Regions from separate parts of the Neobacillus sp. NPDC093127 genome, predicted to be linked through region 2. Evidence: riboswitches for the same ligand, from Rfam matches in the RefSeq annotation. Region 2 holds a riboswitch; the other holds the start of a gene.

Region 1 (9,408 bases), on a different contig from region 2:
ATAAAACATCACCCAATACAAGCCCGCACTGACCAAGGCAAGGATGGAGAGGACGAAAAATGTCCAGCCATAGCCAATCCAAACCGTCATCGGGATGGAAAGCGGTGCAATTGTGCGACCAAGTGTGTAGCGCAAGCTTGCCGCGGCAAAATATTGTCCCCGCATATGCTCAGGAGCAAGCCTGGAAACGAAGCTTTGCTGCAGCCCTGCCCCCATTAATTCGGCAAACGTGAAAACCGCCATTGCGATAATTAATCCCCAAATCCAATGCGTTTGACTGAAAAGAACAATCGAAATCGCATAAACGACCGAGGAGAGGACAAACACGTTTCTTTCAGAATATTTTCCCATCCACTTCGTTACAAAAACAGTAAATAGGGCAACAAGGAAGCCATTTTCAGCCAGGACAATTCCAAATGCCTGCTCACCCTTCACAGCGAACGACCAATTCCCAATGGAAAAAAGACTTTGATTTTTGACAAAATCCTTAATATAAACTGGAATTAATAAGTCCAATTGCATAAATGTCTGTCCGGCTAAAACCCCTGCAAGGATAAATAATAGAAAGGTTTTATCCTTAATAATGAGGCGATAATCTCGTAGTTGGTTAAGTAAAAAGTAGTACCATTTCCCGTCGCTGGAAATAGTTGCTTTTTTTTGAATTGGTGCGGTTTCCCGCGTCCATTTTGCCAGGATTAGCCCCAGGAACATACACACTGCTCCTGCTACAAGCAACAGCTGAAAGCGATATTGAACATAGAAAATAGCTCCCAATATCGGACCGACTACCACCGCAATATTAATGGACGTATAAAAAATGGCAAATACATTGCTTCGGTCCTTTTCGGCCACGACATCGGCTACCATCGCTTGGCTCGCAGGCCAGTAAAAGGATCCAAACACACCGGCAAATGCAAACGAAACAAAGCCCATCCAAGGGGATTGAAGCCATGGTGAACTAGCGAGGGCAAAGGCTAAGAAAGAAAGTCCTTGCCCGATGGCAGAAAGAACCATCATCCGTTTTCTCCCAAAACGGTCGGCACAATATCCACCCATTAAATTAGCAATCACGGAAAAAACCTGTGAAAAAACTAATAATAATCCTGCTTTATTTTTACCGAACTCTTCCGCAAAATAAATCGTTAAGAACGGAAAGAACATCCAAAAGGTAATATTCATCATCGCTTCCCCAAACAAGCGAACCTTTAAATTTGAATCCCAATCCCTTATCCTCATATAAAAAATCCCCGTTTCTCTATTTTCACGCCTTTTTATCATACTATCCAGCCGGAAGTAAGTACAAGGAAAAAAGCAGGCACGTATGCTATATTTAACTTATGGAAATTCGAAAGGATGTTTAACTATGGTAAAAAGTATTGTCATTGCTGAAAAACCTTCTGTGGCACGTGATATTGCGCATGTGCTTAATTGTAATAAAAAAGGAAACGGGTATCTTGAAGGAAATAAATATATCGTTACGTGGGCACTAGGACACCTAGTTACACTTGCTGACCCAGAAAGTTATGATGTGAAATATAAAACTTGGAATTTAGAAGATCTGCCAATGCTGCCTGAGCGTTTGAAATTGACAGTCATTAAGCAGACTGGAAAACAGTTTAATGCTGTTAAAAGTCAACTGATTAGAAATGATGTCAATGAAATAATCGTGGCTACAGACGCAGGGAGAGAGGGAGAATTAGTTGCACGTTGGATTATTGATAAAGCAAAAGTCAATAAACCAATTAAACGTCTATGGATCTCATCTGTTACGGATAAAGCGATTAAAGACGGCTTTGCAAACTTGAAGCCAGGCGCAGCGTATGAAAATTTATATGCATCAGCTGTCGCACGTTCAGAAGCTGACTGGTATATCGGTCTTAATGCAACACGTGCATTAACAACTAGGTTCAACGCACAGCTAAACTGCGGCCGTGTTCAAACACCTACTGTTGCGATGATTGCGGCTCGTGAGGACGAAATTAGAAACTTCAAAGCACAAACCTATTACGGCATTGAAGCCCAAACAGCTGACCAATTAAAGCTGACATGGCAGGATGTAAAAGGCAACAGCCGCAGTTTTGATAAAGAGAAACTCGATGCGATTGTAAAAAAACTTGGAAAACAAAATGCCATTGTGACGGAAATTGAAAAGAAACCTAAGAAGTCTTTTTCTCCAGGTCTATATGATTTAACAGAACTACAGCGCGATGCGAACAAAATCTTTGGTTACTCTGCAAAGGAAACGTTAAACATTATGCAAAAGCTGTATGAGCAGCATAAAGTTTTAACGTACCCAAGGACAGACTCGAGGTTTATCTCATCAGATATTGTTCCAACCATACCAGAGCGTCTGAGGGCATGTGGAATTGGTGAATATCGCTTACTAACAAGCAAAATCTTAAAAAAACCCATCAAGGCTTCTAAATCTTTTGTAGATGATAGCAAGGTATCTGATCACCATGCGATTATTCCTACAGAAGGATATGTGAACTTTTCAGCTTTTACAGATAAAGAACGGAAAATTTATGACTTGGTCGTTAAACGCTTCTTAGCAGTATTATTCCCGGCATTTGAGTATGAGCAATTAACGCTTCGTGCAAAAATTGGTGAGGAAAACTTCGTTGCTAGAGGAAAAACCATTTTATCGCTTGGTTGGAAGGAAGTTTACAATAATCGACTTGACGAAGACGATGAAGGTGATGATCTGAAAGAACAGATTTTACCTCGGATTGAAAAAGGCGACACCCTAAACGTAAAACTAATCGCTCAAACATCGGGTCAAACGAAGCCGCCTGGTCGTTTTAATGAGGCGACATTACTGTCGGCAATGGAAAATCCAACGAAATATATGGATACGAAAAATAAACAATTAGCCGATACCTTAAAATCGACGGGTGGGCTTGGTACTGTTGCTACACGCGCGGATATCATTGATAAGCTATTCAATTCATTCTTAATCGAAAAGCGTGGCAAAGACATTCATATGACTTCTAAAGGTCGTCAATTGCTGGATTTAGTGCCGGAGGAGCTTAAATCTCCAACTTTAACAGCTGAGTGGGAACAAAAGCTTGATCAAATTGCACATGGCAAATTGAAAAAAGACGTGTTTATCAGCGAAATGAAAAACTACACAAAAGAAATTGTTGCTGAAATTAAAGCAAGCGATAAAAAATACAAGCACGACAATATTTCTACAAAAAATTGTCCAGACTGTGGTAAACCAATGCTTGAAGTGAATGGAAAAAAGGGCAAAATGCTCGTGTGCCAAGATCGGGAATGTGGACATCGTAAAAATGTTTCCCGCGTCACAAACGCACGCTGCCCAAAATGTCATAAACAACTTGAGTTACGTGGTGAAGGTGAAGGTCAAGTCTTTGCTTGTAAATGTGGACACCGTGAAAAACTGTCCGCTTTCCAAGCACGCCGTCAAAAAGAATCTGGCGGTAAAGTGGATAAACGAACTGTACAAAAATATTTGAAAAACCAAAACAAGGAAGAAGATCCAATTAATACTGCTTTGGCAGATGCTTTAAAGAAACTAAAATTAAAGTAAATCTTCATAAAAAAGGGTTTGTTAGGCAAAAAATGATGTTTTCTCAAAGAAAAGGACTTGTTAAAGTCCTTTTATATACTATCCTGCTAAAGTGTTATCGTGTTAAAATTCAGAAAATTTAATTGACAGGTAAGGTTTTCTTCTCATACAATAATTATTAGAATGAAAGTTAATCGAATGGAATGATAACCGATGAGGATGAGGCATCTCCAAAAGACAGATCAATATTCGGTAATTTTTATAAAAGAGGCTGGACTCCAAATCTAATCTGATATGGAATCCAGCCTCTTTCTTTATTGTGATAAAGTGGTAGAGGAGCGGGATAGAAATGATAACACTTACAGGTGGAAGTTTAACATTAGAGCAAATAAAAGCTGTTTTATATCACAGCCAAAAGGTCAACGCATCAGAAAAAAGCATGGAAGCTGTTGCAAAGAGCCGCGAAGCAGTTGAAAGAATTGTTTCAGAATCAAAAGTAGTTTACGGAATTACCACGGGCTTTGGAAAATTTAGTGATGTTCTTATTGAAAAGGATCATGTGCAGGACCTGCAGCTTAACTTAATTCGTTCCCATGCTTGCGGAGTTGGCGACCCGTTTCCTGAGAATGTGGCAAAAGCAATGGTTCTCCTTCGTGCCAACGCATTATTAAAAGGCTTTTCCGGGATAAGACCGCTTGTTATTGAAAAACTATTGGACTTAGTAAATCACGACATCATCCCGGTTATTCCACAGCAAGGATCACTCGGGGCAAGCGGGGATTTGGCCCCGCTCTCCCACTTAGCTTTAGTATTAATCGGCGAAGGTGAAGTGTTTTACAAAGGACAGCGGATGGAGTCACTCGATGCACTAAGGCAAGAGGGGATTTTACCAGTAACATTGGAGGCAAAGGAAGGCCTGGCACTCATTAATGGGACCCAGGCGATGACAGCAATGGGGGTTGTCGGCTACCTTGAAGCCGAGCAATTGGCACATGAAAGTGAACTCATCGCGTCGATGACGATGGAGGGGTTAAACGGGATTATTGACGCTTTTGCAGAAGAAGTGCATATTGCAAGGGGCTATAAACAGCAGATTTATACTGCGGCAAGAATCCGTCAGTATTTAAGCGACAGTTTGTTAACAACACAGCAAGGGGAACTTAGGGTTCAGGATGCATATTCGCTTCGCTGTATCCCACAAGTTCATGGGGCTTCTTGGCAGGTTCTTGATTATGTAAAAGAAAAACTAGAAATCGAAATAAATGCTGCTACTGACAATCCATTAATTTTTGATGATGGTGAAAAAGTCATTTCCGGGGGGAATTTCCATGGTCAGCCGATTGCCTTCGCAATGGACTTTATGAAAATTGCAGTAGCAGAGCTGGCGAATATTTCAGAAAGACGGATTGAACGCTTGGTTAATCCGCAGTTAAATGACCTGCCACCATTCCTAAGTCCTGAACCAGGCTTGCAATCCGGGGCAATGATTATGCAATATGCAGCAGCTGCTCTTGTATCAGAAAATAAAACACTGGCACATCCAGCCAGCGTTGACTCAATTCCTTCCTCGGCCAATCAGGAGGATCATGTCAGCATGGGAACGATTGCCTCAAGGCATGCCTATCAAATTATCCAGAACGCAAGAAGGGTGCTGGCGATTGAATTGATTTGTGCAATGCAGGCAGTGGAAATTCGCGGTGTCGAAAAAATGGCAAGCCATACGAAGCTCTTCTATGAAAAAGGACGCGAGCAGGTTCCTTCCATTAAAAAAGATCGTGTATTCTCGAAAGATATTGAAAAAGCGGCAGAGTGGTTAAAGACAATTGAGTTTTCGCAATTTATTAGAAGTTTAAGTATAGAAGGTCAATACTAAGAATCTTTTGACACAGAAAAAGGCGTGAAAATAACCACGCCTTTACTCTGTTTGATCCGGCAGCAAGCGGGCGGTATCTCCCCGCGCATCCTCTTCTTCTACTCTATTTTTAAAAGCTTCCTGGGTTACAATGAATTCTTCATCCCCAATTGCTTCCTTTACATGTTTCTCCGTTAGACTGTCCTTAGGGAAATTACCAGGATGGTTTTTCTTTTTGTGTTCAAAATGTTCTCCACGTGACATACTAAAGCACTCCTTTCATCTACCCAAATAGCATTCCCTAAGAGTAGTGAAATAATTACTTATTGTTCTTTCCTCGAAAAAGAAAAAGCTGTGTGAAAGAGACTATTTAAAAATAGATTACTCTTCACCAGCTTTTTTAATTGGTTTATCAGGTTTGCACATCCGATCAAGCAGAAAACCAGCAAATACAATAAAGGCAATCGGGATTGAAAAGTTTAACACATGAATAAGTGTCATAGCATTGCTTCACCACCATTATTCCGAATATTAAGTATATTTAGGTGTTGTTTACATTATATTCTAATTGTCAGATTTTAGACAAATCTTTTTGTCATAAATAATGAAAATAAGTTCTACTACTGCATACCTAGCGGTTTTATCGGCTTTTATCCCCTTATTTTCCATTAATATACAAGAGGATTTCAAGGATTAGTATCTAATAGTTATAAGTAGAGAATATTATTGCGTTTCTGACATAACTCAATATGGTCATAGAGGAGTGATTACGACAATGATGAAACAGAATGCAATAATTTTGGAAGAAAAGAAAGTTCTTTGTATTGGCGGTGCCAATGTGGACCGGAAAATACAGGCACTGAAACAATTAGAGTATGGGACTTCGAATCCTGCGATTAGCACGAAATCCAGAGGCGGTGTTGCACGTAATGTGGCGGAAAACGCTGGGCGCCTTGGCCTTAATGCTTCCTTATTAGCCTTTATTGGATCCGATGCGGATGGGGAATGGCTGTTGCAAAACACAAATAAATTCGCAGATATAAATCTAACCGAAATTATCGATGGGAAATCCACGGGAACTTATACAGCAGTGCTAGATGAAGAAGGTGAAATGGCCGTCGCCTTTGCAGACATGGCTATTTATGATGAGGTTGAAGACTCCTTTTTTAATAAAAATTGGCCCCATATTCAAAATGCAAAAATGATTCTATTAGATACGAATTTTCCCGCTGAAGTAATCAATGAAGTGATTAATTGCAGTAACGAAGAGGGAATACCTATATGTATTGCCACAGTGTCAGCAGCTAAAACTGCTAAATTGCCGGACTCCTTGGATGGTGTAACCTGGCTGATTGCCAATCATAAAGAAGCAGAAGCTCTTTCAAAATTAGAAATTATTTCCGAAGGGGACTTCTATCGAGCAGCAGAAATAATTTTAAAAAGTGGTGTAGAGAGAGTAGTTATTACTAGGAATGAAAAAGGCTTAATTTATTTTACAAACAATGGGGAAGCGGGAGCAATCGTACCTCCAAGTGTTCCGATTGTAGATGTAACAGGAGCAGGGGATGCACTTATTTCCGGAATCCTATTTGGCTATTTAAAAGGCCTTAATACAGAAGATTCCTGCAAAATTGGTGTTTCTTGTTCAATGATTACAGTCCAAACGAGTGAAACAGTCCACCCCGATTTGAACCAGCAAAAATTACTTGAAACATTTCAGAAATACTTTAGCAAGGGGCTAAGCCATCGATAATAAGAAAATCGGAGGGAATTTTGATAAGAATTCTCCTCCCTTTTTTTTACAAAAATTATAAGAGGAATGGGTATTTTTGTAGAAATTTGTCACAATTTGTAGTAAAAAGAAGTGTGAAAATTCAAAGAAAATGACAAAATATAACAACCTGTTAGAAAAGAACTAGATATAATGAGGATATCAATTGTAATTATGAAAAAAGGCCTGGTTATTTGTTTATGGGATAGGTAATCGGTGATGCCCTGGGGAGAATAGGATCAGAAAAAGGCAAACCTGTTGAAAAGCAGGGACGCAAAGCCAAGGATCTAAGGCAGGCGATATGCTTGCTATGATGGCCGGGATGCCTGAAATACGAATGGTATTTTAGGGGTGAGGATATTGGTTATTACTGAAAAAGAGGTTGATGTTATCGATCAGGAATGGATGACCCTTATATTAGAAGCGAAGGAACTTGGACTATCCATAGAAGAGGTTCGTGACTTCTTTAATCAACATGGAGGATTAAAGTAATCACGAATAACAATTGAGCAATTACATAAAAAAGAAGAGCATCCTGCAATTTGTAGAATGCTTTTTTCTTGTATTCTAATGGTCACTATTTTGTTTGTTCCGCCATTTATTAAATTCAAGGTAATCACGAAATTGTTCTTTTGAAACACCAGAATTCATGGCCTCTTTGACTAGGTTCATCCAATCACTGTCTAATTGGTCCTTATCAATTTGTTCATGGATTAAATGTTCAACGGGAAGATTTAAGACTGCTGCAATTTTTTCAAGAAATTGAATCGAAGGATTCTTTTGCAGGTTTCTCTCAAGTGAACTTAAATAAGATTTAGCAACGCCCGCCTGTTCAGCAAGTTCGGATAGTGACATTTTCTTTTCTGAGCGGAATTTTTTTACGCGGTCACCAATCATTGATTCTCACACACCTAATTATTATTATTGTTATTGTTGTTATATTAATTCTACCAAAAAGAATGAGAAAGTACCATATAAAGAACGACGGAATATTACAAAATGTTGAACATTGGAATTTTTTGTTTCGGAGCAATTCAAGCAGGATAGAAATTTTGAAAAAATCATGGGTTAGAGTTACTATTAAAAGTGTTGCCATAGTCTAAAGTATTATTTTAACGCGGAAAATGTTCTAAGAAGAACAATATGGTTCATTATACATAATATTAATTCAAAAAGGCAGGGAATAATATGATTGTCCTTAAATCACAACGAGAAATTGAAGCCATGCAAAAAGCAGGAGAAATTCTGGCAGCCTGTCATAAAGAAATTGCAAAATTAATTAAGCCAGGTGTTACAACGTGGGAGATTGAAGAGTTTGTTGATGAATTTCTAAGACAAAAAGGAGCAACGCCGGAACAGAAAGGCTATAAAGGCTACGAGTATGCAACGTGTGCAAGCGTTAATGATGAAATTTGTCATGGCTTTCCGAGGAAGGAGCCGTTAAAAGAGGGCGACATTGTAACGATTGATATGGTGGTCAGATACAATGGAGCCTTAGCTGATTCTGCTTGGTCATATGCAGTTGGCAAGGTCTCCGAGGAAACAGACCATTTATTAAAAGTGACGAAGGAAGCTCTTTACAAGGGAATTGAACAGGCGGTAGTGGGAAATCGGATAGGTGATATTGGCCATGCGATTCAAAAATATGTTGAAAGTGAAGGACTATCAGTTGTAAGAGACTTTATCGGACACGGGATTGGCGCCGTGATTCACGAGAAACCGGATGTTCCACATTATGGATTGCCTGGTAAAGGTGCGAGAATTAAAGAGGGAATGGTTTTTACAATTGAACCGATGGTCAATGTCGGCTGGTACCAAACAAAAATGGATGATAACGGCTGGACAGCCCGGACCCTTGATGGTAAAAATTCAGCTCAATATGAGCATACACTCGCAATTACGAAGGACGGCCCGATTATCCTAACCGATCAAAAATAAGCAAAAAACCCGTTATTCAGTAAAAATAACGGGTTTTTACTTATTTCTTTCTTAGACTACCCAATTCTTCCACTAATGCCTGCATTTCATTAGGACTAAAAGAGTTTTTCCTTAGGACCATCTCATAAATTTCCTTTAATTCCTCGTACATTTCTTCATCAAAGTGAGACGGTTTAATGGCTCCAAGGTTGAGGACCTTTAATTTTTCCTTTATTTGTTCAATCATATATTCGACATTTTCAACAGATTTTTGTGATAAATTCATTTCGGCCACCCTTTCCGAATTAATATTCCCATCTTTTCATGTTAAAAAGC
Region 2 (9,408 bases):
TGTTTTATTGCTTCAATGACTCTTTTCTCAATGGGTATGGTCTGATTAGCGGAATGTGCATTGGCTGTATTCGCTGTTAGATGATAGTTAATCCTGTTTGGAAGTTGTTTGATGATATCTTCCTTAATAAAGGATAAGTAGGATTCATTTGGCGGAATGGCCAAGTTCCTTTGCGTATCAGCAATGATTAGTGGTAAGTCAGTTTCTAAATATTCATGAATGCTCTCTTCAATTTCCATTGATAATCGCATTTGATCTTTAGGGGAAAATGGGGTTTTTAATGATTGATTTTGTACGGAAAAGTCCTCTATTCCGGACATGTCGTTAGGATTTAAGCCAATATTTAGAGTACCTTCAAGGGTCTCGACCTTCAATTGATCAAATTTATATTCAATTGTATCTACATGAATGGTTGGCTTTTCCCTTACTTGTTTCAACTCACCCTGAAACTTTTGAATGGTCTGTTCTAAAACCGCAATCCTCTTTTCTTGTGCTTGAATACACATCTGCAGCCATTGAAGGTATTGGTAAACATCCTGATACACGTAAATCACCTCGTCTGCGAATCGCCTTTTCTGCTTGTGTTCTAACTATATGCAGCAACTCATTTGGATTTGCTGATTTTCCACAAGTTCATAAGGCGGACAAGGTTTTCTAATTGTCTAGGAGAAGGGGCTGACCAAGGCACTTACGCTTTTTGTTCTTATCTGACTGGGGCTTGCAAAGGGACTGCAGGTGCTAATAATTGCTCCTGAATTTCACCCACGATTTGTCCTCCTGGTTTTATTCCTGCTGGCGCCGGTTTTGTGAAGCCCCCCGTATTGTATAGATGGGCACTAGGCTTTATGATTCCAGCACTCCCGATTTGCAGGACAGAGGAATTGGTAATCCCGCCAATTTTTATGAAATGTATCTGAATGGACTGCTGGATATAAAAATTCATGAAAGACCACCCGTTCATTACATATTAAGGAAATTATTTTGATCAATAACATCCGGATCTGAAGTATTCGTTGAACTTAATCTATTGTTAACATCTACTTGATCACCAGTGTTAAAGGAACCAGCTCCTGAGAATGTTTTAGCCGTAGCAAATGGCATTATTTTATAGACATCGCCAATGTGAAAAACAGAACTATTCCCAAGTGTAATGACCTGTGCAACTCCAACAATCGCTGGCATGAACAACACCCTTTATGATTATTTCTCTTTATATCCTATGTATGGGCGATTGTAATGTGATTCGTTCGCCTAATTTAGGTGGAAATCCCCAGAAGAAAATTACCATTACCATCTGAAAAAATAACTATATTCGCACCAATCGCGTAATTTGTTAGGGTATTAATATAAAAATAGGTATAATTACCTATTATATTCGATATAAAATGAGAATTTAGTAGGATATTCGATAAGGTTAAAACGTACTATTATGTGAGTAAGAGATCAGTTGGAAAAATAAACACTGAATCTCGATAAAGGCAAAGCTGATGAAAATCAGTGACGCAAAGCTACAGGGGCTAAGGTGCGAAAGCACTACGCCAGCCAGTTACCGAAAGATCAGGGTGTTTCATATTAGATATTCTATTGTCTGCATGGGTGTATGCCTATGTGTTCATTGATGTTCTATGTTTATTAACCCCCCTTTCGGTAAAGGCGGGGTTATTTCAATTTTCCGGAGGTGAAAATCAGTGAAAGTCGTGAATCTGTCAAACGGAGCGGAACTGGCCAGCCAGGTTACAGCAGCGGACACCTTTTTTAAACGATTAAAAGGGCTGATGTTTTCGAAAAGCTTGCCAGCAGGACACGGCTTGTTAATCCAACCCTGCCAATCCATTCATACCTACTTCATGAACTATTCCATCGATGTTATTTACTTAAGCAAAGAGTTTGAAATTGTCGGCTTGGACGAAACGGTAAAGCCTGCAAAAGTTGGGAAGTTTCACAGAAAAGCACAGTCCGTATTAGAACTGCCTGCAGGAACGATACGCGAAACAGGAACGAAAATCGGAAATTATCTAACTACTAAATGAAAAGGGGTTTTTACAAATGATGAAAAAAATGAAAGCTTTATTAACGGAAGAACAAGGACAAGGGATGACTGAGTATGGGTTGGTGTTAGGACTTATTGCGGTTGGGGTTGTAGCGGTACTTATTACAATGCGCACAGAAATCGAATCTTTGTTTAATAGAGCAGTCACTGCAATTTCAGGAGCTGGCAGCTAATCCATTTAGAAATAAGTTGGAAATAAAGTACTATACAGCCTTGCGTTCAAACCAAACGTGAGGCTCTTTTCTTGAAAGGAGAAGGCATTGTGTGGAGTTCTAGTTTATTAATCGTTCTGCTAATCATATGTGTCATTACTGACCTGAAGGAACGAAAAATCTACAATGCTGTGTTATTTCCGTTTTTATTAGCAGCATTAATTCTTCATGCCTTTATCGGGGGAATACAAGGTGTTACAGACGTTCTTCTGGGTACCGCAGTTGGTTTAGGCATTTTATTAATCCCTTATCTTCTTGGCGGCATGGGTGCAGGTGATGTAAAGCTTCTTGCCGTTATTGGCGGAATAAAAGGGATTGGCTTCGTGTTGATGGCCTCTATTTATATGGCTTTAGCAGGTGGGATCATCGCTATTTTTGTCCTCCTATTTCGCAAAGGCTTCTTGACTCGAATCCTGTACTTTTTCCAAGGTCTCAGGCATGGAGTCCGGCTTTCTCTTTTTGAAGATAAAACAACCTTTCCATACGGAGTTGCGATTGCCGCAGGTGCCGTATTCCAAATTTTTTTCCCTGGGGTGCTCTCAGTATGAAACGGGATGAGCGCGGCCAATCGATGGTAGAAACAGCTCTTTTACTTCCGATATTTTTATTAATTTTAGTTGGAATTCTAGATTTTGGACGTTTAACGTACTCCTATGCCCATTTGCATATGGCTGCTCAGGAAACCGTTCGCCTTGGCGGTTTAGGTAAAAAAGACACAGCCATCTCTTCCTTCGCCCATAACTATGTACATTTAGGCGATACGACCAAATTGCAGGTGGATATAGCGCCCAAAGATACGGTCAGGAAATCGGGGGATTATGTCAAAGTAACGCTACGCTATCCTTTTCAATTTTATACACCGTTTGTTTCAAAGCTTTTCCCTTCAAAATTTTTGATTGAAACGGATTCCACGATTCGCGTTGAATAGGGGGTGAATGTAGTGCTTCAGGTAATAAAAAGAATCGTAAAGGAAGAACAAGGAAATACCCTTTTCTTTGGCGCAATCTCCTTAATGGTTATCTTGTTCATAGCGGGCTTAGCATTAGATGGAAGTTTACTCTATATGAAAAAAAGCCAATTGCAAAAAGAAGCCAATGCTGCTGTTCTTTCAGGAGCGCAGGAGCTTACAACCACTGAGCAAAAGGTGACCGGTACGGTTCAAACAATCTTAAATGCACATAAGGACACAACCGCTATGTCGAAGCTAGATATTAAGATGGGGGAAAAGGTGGCGTTAACGTTAACGAAACCAGTGAATCTTACATTTGCCCGCCTGTTTGGAATAGAGAAAGTGAATGTAAAGGCACGTGCGGCTTCCGGATTGAATGCGATTGGAAAGTCAATCGGGGCAGCACCGTTAGGAATCGATGAAAGTATTTCACTACAATATTATAAAGAATATAAATTAAAGGTTGATTCATCAGACTCGATATCAGGGAATTTTGGGGTCTTAGCTCTTGGCGGGCCAGGGGCAAAGACATATGAACAAAACTTACGTGATGGCTATCAATCTGAGATAAGGATCAACGATATTATTAATACAGAAACGGGAAATATTGCCGGAAAAACGAGAGATGTGATTAATCAGCGGGTCAATGGCTGCTCTCAGCCCCCTGGTGATTACAGTCTCCGTCAATGTTCAAGGATTATACTTGTCCTTGTCTATAAACCTTATAATTATACCAGTGGTCAAATGAAACAAATACAGGTGACAGGTTTTGCCTATTTTTATATCACAACGCCCATGAGTACAAACGATACCTCTATTACAGGAGTCTTTATCAAAAGAGCAGGGGAAGGCACATATGTTGAGGGTGCTAAGGACCGAGGAGCATACAGCATACGACTAACGGAGTAGGTGAGGCAATATGAAATCAAAAATGGTCTTAATGCTATCACTTATTATGGGGATCATTACAACCTTTTTGTTTTTCCAATATACAAAGCAAATGAAGACTGAAAAGACCACTGCTATTCAAACGGTAGCTGTAGTGGTAGCAAAAGAAAGAATCGAAAAGAATGAAAAGATTTCATCAGCTAAGCTTGAAATTGTGCAAATGCCGGAAAATAGTGCCCTCCCCGAAGGAGTCAAAACAATTCCGGAAGCAGAAGGAAAGCTTGCCAACTCGATGATTGAAAAAGGCGAACCGGTGCTTTCACATCGGCTTGGCACTGAGAAGGAAGAAGGAGTCTATGTTTCAAGAAAGGTGAAGGAGGGCTACCGGGCGATTTCAATCGGAGTTGATATTAATCAATCGGTTACAAACCTAATTGAGCCTGAGGACGAAGTAGATGTAATTTTTACGAAAATAACGATGGATCCAGCTAAGCAACCTGTATCGCAATCGATGATTTTGCTGAAGCAGGTAAGGGTCTTAGCGGTAGGAAGAAAAATGCTGACGCCGGAAGATACAAAGGAGCCTTATACAGAATATAGTTCAATAACCATAGAGTTAAAGCCGGAAGATGCCATGAAGCTTGTTAATGCAAAAGAAGAGGGGAAAATTCATTTCATTCTGAATAAACGACCATTAGTTAGAGAATAAAAAGCTCAAAAAACAGTAAAGCTTTTGGAAGGTGACGATTCATGACAAGCCCAGTTGAAATGCAAACCGAACAAATGAATAGTAACCCACAGGGTGGAAAAATAATAGCTGTTTGCAGCCCAAAAGGCGGGATTGGTCGTACTACCTTAACCGTTAATTTAGCCGTAGCGTTAATGAAAAATAACTTTACTGTTAGTGTTTTGGATGGTGATTTTCAGTTCGGTGACGTTAACCTTGCCATGGATTTGAAATTCTCCTTAACTGTTAAAGAAGTGTTGGAAGTTCTACAGTCACTTGATGGCCCTAGTCTCAATAATTATTTAGCTGTACATGAAAGCGGAGTAAGAGTCCTTTCAGCACCTGAGCGCCCGGAATTTGCCGACTTAATTACGAATGAAGCAGTTAATAAAATTTTGGATGTGATGATCTCCCAACATGATTACGTGGTTGTTGACACGCCTGTTGGTTTACATGAGCAATCACTAAGAATTCTTGAAAGAGCCGACCAAGTCCTTGTGATAACGAATTTGGAGATGGCTTCCTTAAAAAATACGAAGCTCTACCTTGAAACTCTCGACCTGCTGGGGCTAAGGTCAAGGGTTAAGATCATAGTTAACCGAGCAAATATGGACAGTGTGATTAAAGCGGAGGATGCAGCCAAAATTTTAGCTGTACCCAATCCTATTTATATCCCAAATGATTTTCAAATTTGTTCGCAGTCGATTAATTTAGGTGTTCCATTTGTAATGAAGTACGCAAAATCAGAAGTGGCCAAGGGTGTCTTTAAAATGGCTGAATTAATTTCGGGCGGTCCTAGTCCGAGTTCCAAGAAAGCAAAAAAAGGTCATTCACCATTATCAAAGCTTTTTTCCAAGAAACGTTCGTAAGGTGGGTTGGATGAATGAGTCTCTTAAATAGACTTCAAGAAAAAAAGATACTTTCGGGCGGGGAATCGCAAAAAGAAGCTTCATTTGATGAATATCGGGTATCCTCGCCTACACCCGACATTCGTAAGGTATTTCGTGAACAGACTGTAAAAGAAAAAAAGAAGGAAACGAGAAGTACAGAAAAAACAAACAAACATCAAGAATTAAAGAACGTAATGCAGAAAAAGATTATTCAAGAGCTAAAAGAGCAAGAGATTGAGCAAATCGTCGGCAAGCTTGACGAAATGGCGATAGAAATCATAAAAGAAGATGAGGAATTTCGTGGGCAAATCGACAGAAAAAAAGTAGTCGATGAATTGATCAATGATTTAACAGGCTTTGGTCCAATAAATCCGCTCCTATTGGATGAAGATGTTTCCGAAGTGATGGTAAACGGACCGAACCAAGTTTATTGTGAACGAAAAGGTAAATTAGTGCTAACAGAAGTTTCATTTCGTGATAACGAGCATGTCATGAATGTAATTGAAAAAATTGTTGCACCGCTCGGAAGGCGAATTGACGAAAGCTCACCAATGGTTGATGCCAGGCTGCCAGATGGATCACGGGTAAATGCTATTATTCCTCCGCTCGCATTAAATGGACCAACGATTACGATTCGAAAATTTTCCAAGGATCCCTATCAAATTGAGGACTTAATTAACTTCGGAACGGTGACGGAAGAAATGGCAATATTTCTAGATGCCTGCGTAAAGGCACGCTTAAATATGTTTGTAAGCGGCGGAACGGGCTCAGGTAAAACAACTACACTGAATGTTTTATCTAATTTTATTCCGGATGATGAGAGGATTGTTACGATAGAGGATGCTGCGGAAATTCAGCTTGGTCAGGAACATGTTGTTACCTTAGAGTCGAGACCGCCTAATATTGAAGGTAAAGGAGCCATCTCGATTCGCGATCTAGTCCGGAATTCCTTAAGGATGAGACCGGATCGGATTGTTATTGGTGAGGTGCGCGGCGGGGAAGCGCTTGATATGCTCCAAGCGATGAATACAGGGCATGACGGATCGCTTGCGACAGGCCATGCCAACAGTCCGAGGGATATGATTTCCCGCCTGGAAACAATGGTGTTGTTAGCAGGAGTAGATCTGCCGATTAAAGCGATTCGTGAACAAATTTCCGGAGCGATTGATATCATTATCCAGCAATCCCGACTTAAAGATGGGGCAAGAAAAATTATTAATATTACCGAAGTGCAAGGGATGGAAGGTGATATTATCGTCCTGCAAGATATTTTTACCTTTAAACAAGATGGGCTGGGTGAGGACGGGAAAATCATTGGCCGGCTTGCCCCAACTGGTGTCCGTCCCAGATTTTATGAGCGGCTTGAGTCTTCAGGCATTCATATACCGCCATCTGTATTTTTTGAAAAAGAGGAGTGGGGACACTGATGTTTGCACTCTTGTTCTCTTTTTTGTTATTTGTCATATTTTTATGCTATTTGATCTTAGGAAAACTATTTCCTAAGGAAAAAAAATTTGATAATCGAGTTCAGCATTATTTAGCTATCGAGGTTAAAAAAGAAACTCAAGGTGAAATTAGAGTCAAACGGAAAACATTCATAAAAGTATTAAAACAAAGAATCCAGAAACAAGTGTTAACAAAGGAAAAAAACACGAAACTTGAAACGAAAATAGCCCGGGCAGGACTACCGTTAAAGCCGGAAGAATTCATCCTCTTTCAATGGATTTTAACGGCATTAGCGGGTGGTTTATTCTATTTATTCACAGAAAATTGGTTGTTCATCTTAATTGGCGGGATACTAGGCTTCTGTTTTCCAAAATGGTATTTGCGAAAAAAACAGCACGATCGGGTAGCAAGGTTTAATGAAGGTCTTGCTGATATGATAACCACCATTGTTGGCTCACTTAGAGCCGGCTTCAGTTTTCCACAGGCATTAAAATCCGTTACTGAGGAAGCGGCTTCACCGATTAAGGAGGAAATGGAGTTCGTATTGAAAGAAATGCAGTACGGAAAAAGCATTGAAGATGCGTTGAACGATTTAAAGGAACGTATGCCAAGTGAAGACTTGGATTTAATGATCCAAGCGATCTTAATTCAACGTCAAGTTGGCGGTAATCTTGCGACTGTTCTGGATAAGATTGTGGAAACCATACGCGGCCGGACCAAAATACAGAGGCAAATTACCACCTTAACGGCACAGGGGCGGTTATCCGGATATGTCATTGCCCTGCTTCCGGTCATTCTTGGATTAGTTCTTTACATGATTCAGCCTGAATATATTGGAACGCTGTTTCATCATCCAATTGGCCTTGCAATGGTGGCGGCAGGTCTCATTTCAGGAATTATCGGTTTTATTTTAATCAAAAAAATTACTACAATCGAGGTGTAGCGGGTGGTGTATCTATGTTTATTTATAACCGTCACACTTGGGGTTTATGGGATTCTATTAATTAAACCCGAAAAAAATAATCGTATGAAAGCCCGCGTAGACTTCTTTTTATTAGATGCACAAGCTGGCAAGGAAGAAATGGTTTCAGAGGAACAGGAGTCGTTTTCCAAGAGAATGATTACTCCAGTTTTACTAGATTTTAAAAAGAGCTTTAGGAAGAGGATCCCAGGGGAGAAAGAAGTAAAAATTGACTTAAAGCTGCAGAAGGCGGGAAATCCCTTTGGGATGACAGCGGTTGATTTTCGGTTGGTCCAAGCTGTTTCCATTTGCCTCATTCCGATGATTTTCGCCGGTTATGGTGCAATCCTGCATGCCGGTAATGGAGTCACCATTATCTTTGTAATTGTAGGAATTCTTGTTGGTTTTTTTGCGCCCCATCTCTATTTGAAACAGAAAACAAAGGCAAGGTGCCGCATTGCCTTAAGGGAATTTCCAGATGTTTTAGATTTGTTAACTGTTAGTCTTGAAGCGGGGCTTGGCTTTGATGCGGCGGTGGCAAAGGTAGTTTCCAAAAAAGAAGGTGTTCTAGCAGCTGAATTTCAACGTTGTATGGAGGAAATCCGCCTTGGTAAAACGAGAAGGGAGGCACTTTCCGGTATTCGGGACAGGATGGATGTCGATAGTATCAAAGCCTTCATTAGTAGTGTCCTCCAGGCAGAAAAACTGGGAATTGGCATGGTGAGGGTGTTAAGAGTCCAATCAAATGAAGTTAGAGAACGGAGAAAGCAACGCGCAGAAGAAGAGGCGATGAAAGCACCCATCAAAATGCTGTTTCCGTTAGTCCTTTTCATATTTCCGAGTTTATTTATTGTTTTGTTAGGGCCGGCGGTGATTCAATTTATTGAGACTTTTAAAAATGGTTAAACCCTTTGCATTATGTGTAAAGGGCTTTATCGTGTTAAAATAATTATTAGATTGTTCTGTTTATTTTTTCAATAAGTCGCAGTCAATAAAAACAGGGGTGAGTAACAATGAGATTTGTAACAGTCCAGCATAATAATGAACCGTTTGTAGGTGTAGTCGATTCGAATGAATCAAAAATACTTTTACTTAATCCTGCGGAAGAAGCAAGAACAGGACAAAAAAGCTTCCCAGCTTCTTTGTTGGAATGTATCGCCATGGAGGAGCATTTTATCAATCAAGTCAATAGTCTGTTAGAGTGGGTGGAAAGTAGGGGGAAGTCTGATTCGTTTTTCATTCCGCTAGAAGCGGCGACCTTACTTGCTCCGATTCCAAGGCCGAG

Evidence for each region. A riboswitch is a leader RNA that binds a small molecule or an ion and turns the genes downstream of it on or off. The one in region 2 is predicted to bind cyclic di-GMP.
Region 1: linked by a shared signal. The riboswitch ahead of ACIQCO_RS16780 (anti-repressor SinI family protein) and the one ahead of ACIQCO_RS10610 (DUF192 domain-containing protein) in region 2 are both predicted to bind cyclic di-GMP.

What each region holds. Positions count from the first base shown of each region.
Region 1 is NZ_JBIVOP010000012.1:66,742-76,149, forward strand. Features, by position in the region: gene ACIQCO_RS16755 (MDR family MFS transporter) at 1-1,236, opposite strand, end outside; gene ACIQCO_RS16760 (DNA topoisomerase III) at 1,364-3,553, shown strand; gene hutH (histidine ammonia-lyase) at 3,882-5,405, shown strand; gene ACIQCO_RS16770 (hypothetical protein) at 5,448-5,648, opposite strand; gene ACIQCO_RS16775 (carbohydrate kinase family protein) at 6,160-7,137, shown strand; cyclic di-GMP riboswitch class I at 7,394-7,485, shown strand; gene ACIQCO_RS16780 (anti-repressor SinI family protein) at 7,516-7,647, shown strand; gene ACIQCO_RS16785 (helix-turn-helix domain-containing protein) at 7,723-8,052, opposite strand; gene map (type I methionyl aminopeptidase) at 8,344-9,093, shown strand; gene ACIQCO_RS16795 (DUF1128 domain-containing protein) at 9,134-9,358, opposite strand.
Region 2 is NZ_JBIVOP010000006.1:121,846-131,253, reverse strand. Features, by position in the region: gene gerPC (spore germination protein GerPC) at 1-545, opposite strand, end outside; gene ACIQCO_RS10620 (spore germination protein GerPB) at 704-943, opposite strand; gene ACIQCO_RS10615 (spore germination protein) at 961-1,182, opposite strand; cyclic di-GMP riboswitch class I at 1,468-1,554, shown strand; gene ACIQCO_RS10610 (DUF192 domain-containing protein) at 1,689-2,030, shown strand; gene ACIQCO_RS10605 (Flp family type IVb pilin) at 2,047-2,223, shown strand; gene ACIQCO_RS10600 (A24 family peptidase) at 2,313-2,810, shown strand; gene ACIQCO_RS10595 (TadE/TadG family type IV pilus assembly protein) at 2,807-3,190, shown strand; gene ACIQCO_RS10590 (pilus assembly protein TadG-related protein) at 3,203-4,120, shown strand; gene cpaB (Flp pilus assembly protein CpaB) at 4,131-4,808, shown strand; gene ACIQCO_RS10580 (CpaE/TadZ family protein) at 4,850-5,695, shown strand; gene ACIQCO_RS10575 (TadA family conjugal transfer-associated ATPase) at 5,710-7,143, shown strand; gene ACIQCO_RS10570 (type II secretion system F family protein) at 7,143-8,105, shown strand; gene ACIQCO_RS10565 (type II secretion system F family protein) at 8,112-9,029, shown strand; gene ACIQCO_RS10560 (fumarylacetoacetate hydrolase family protein) at 9,137-9,408, shown strand, end outside.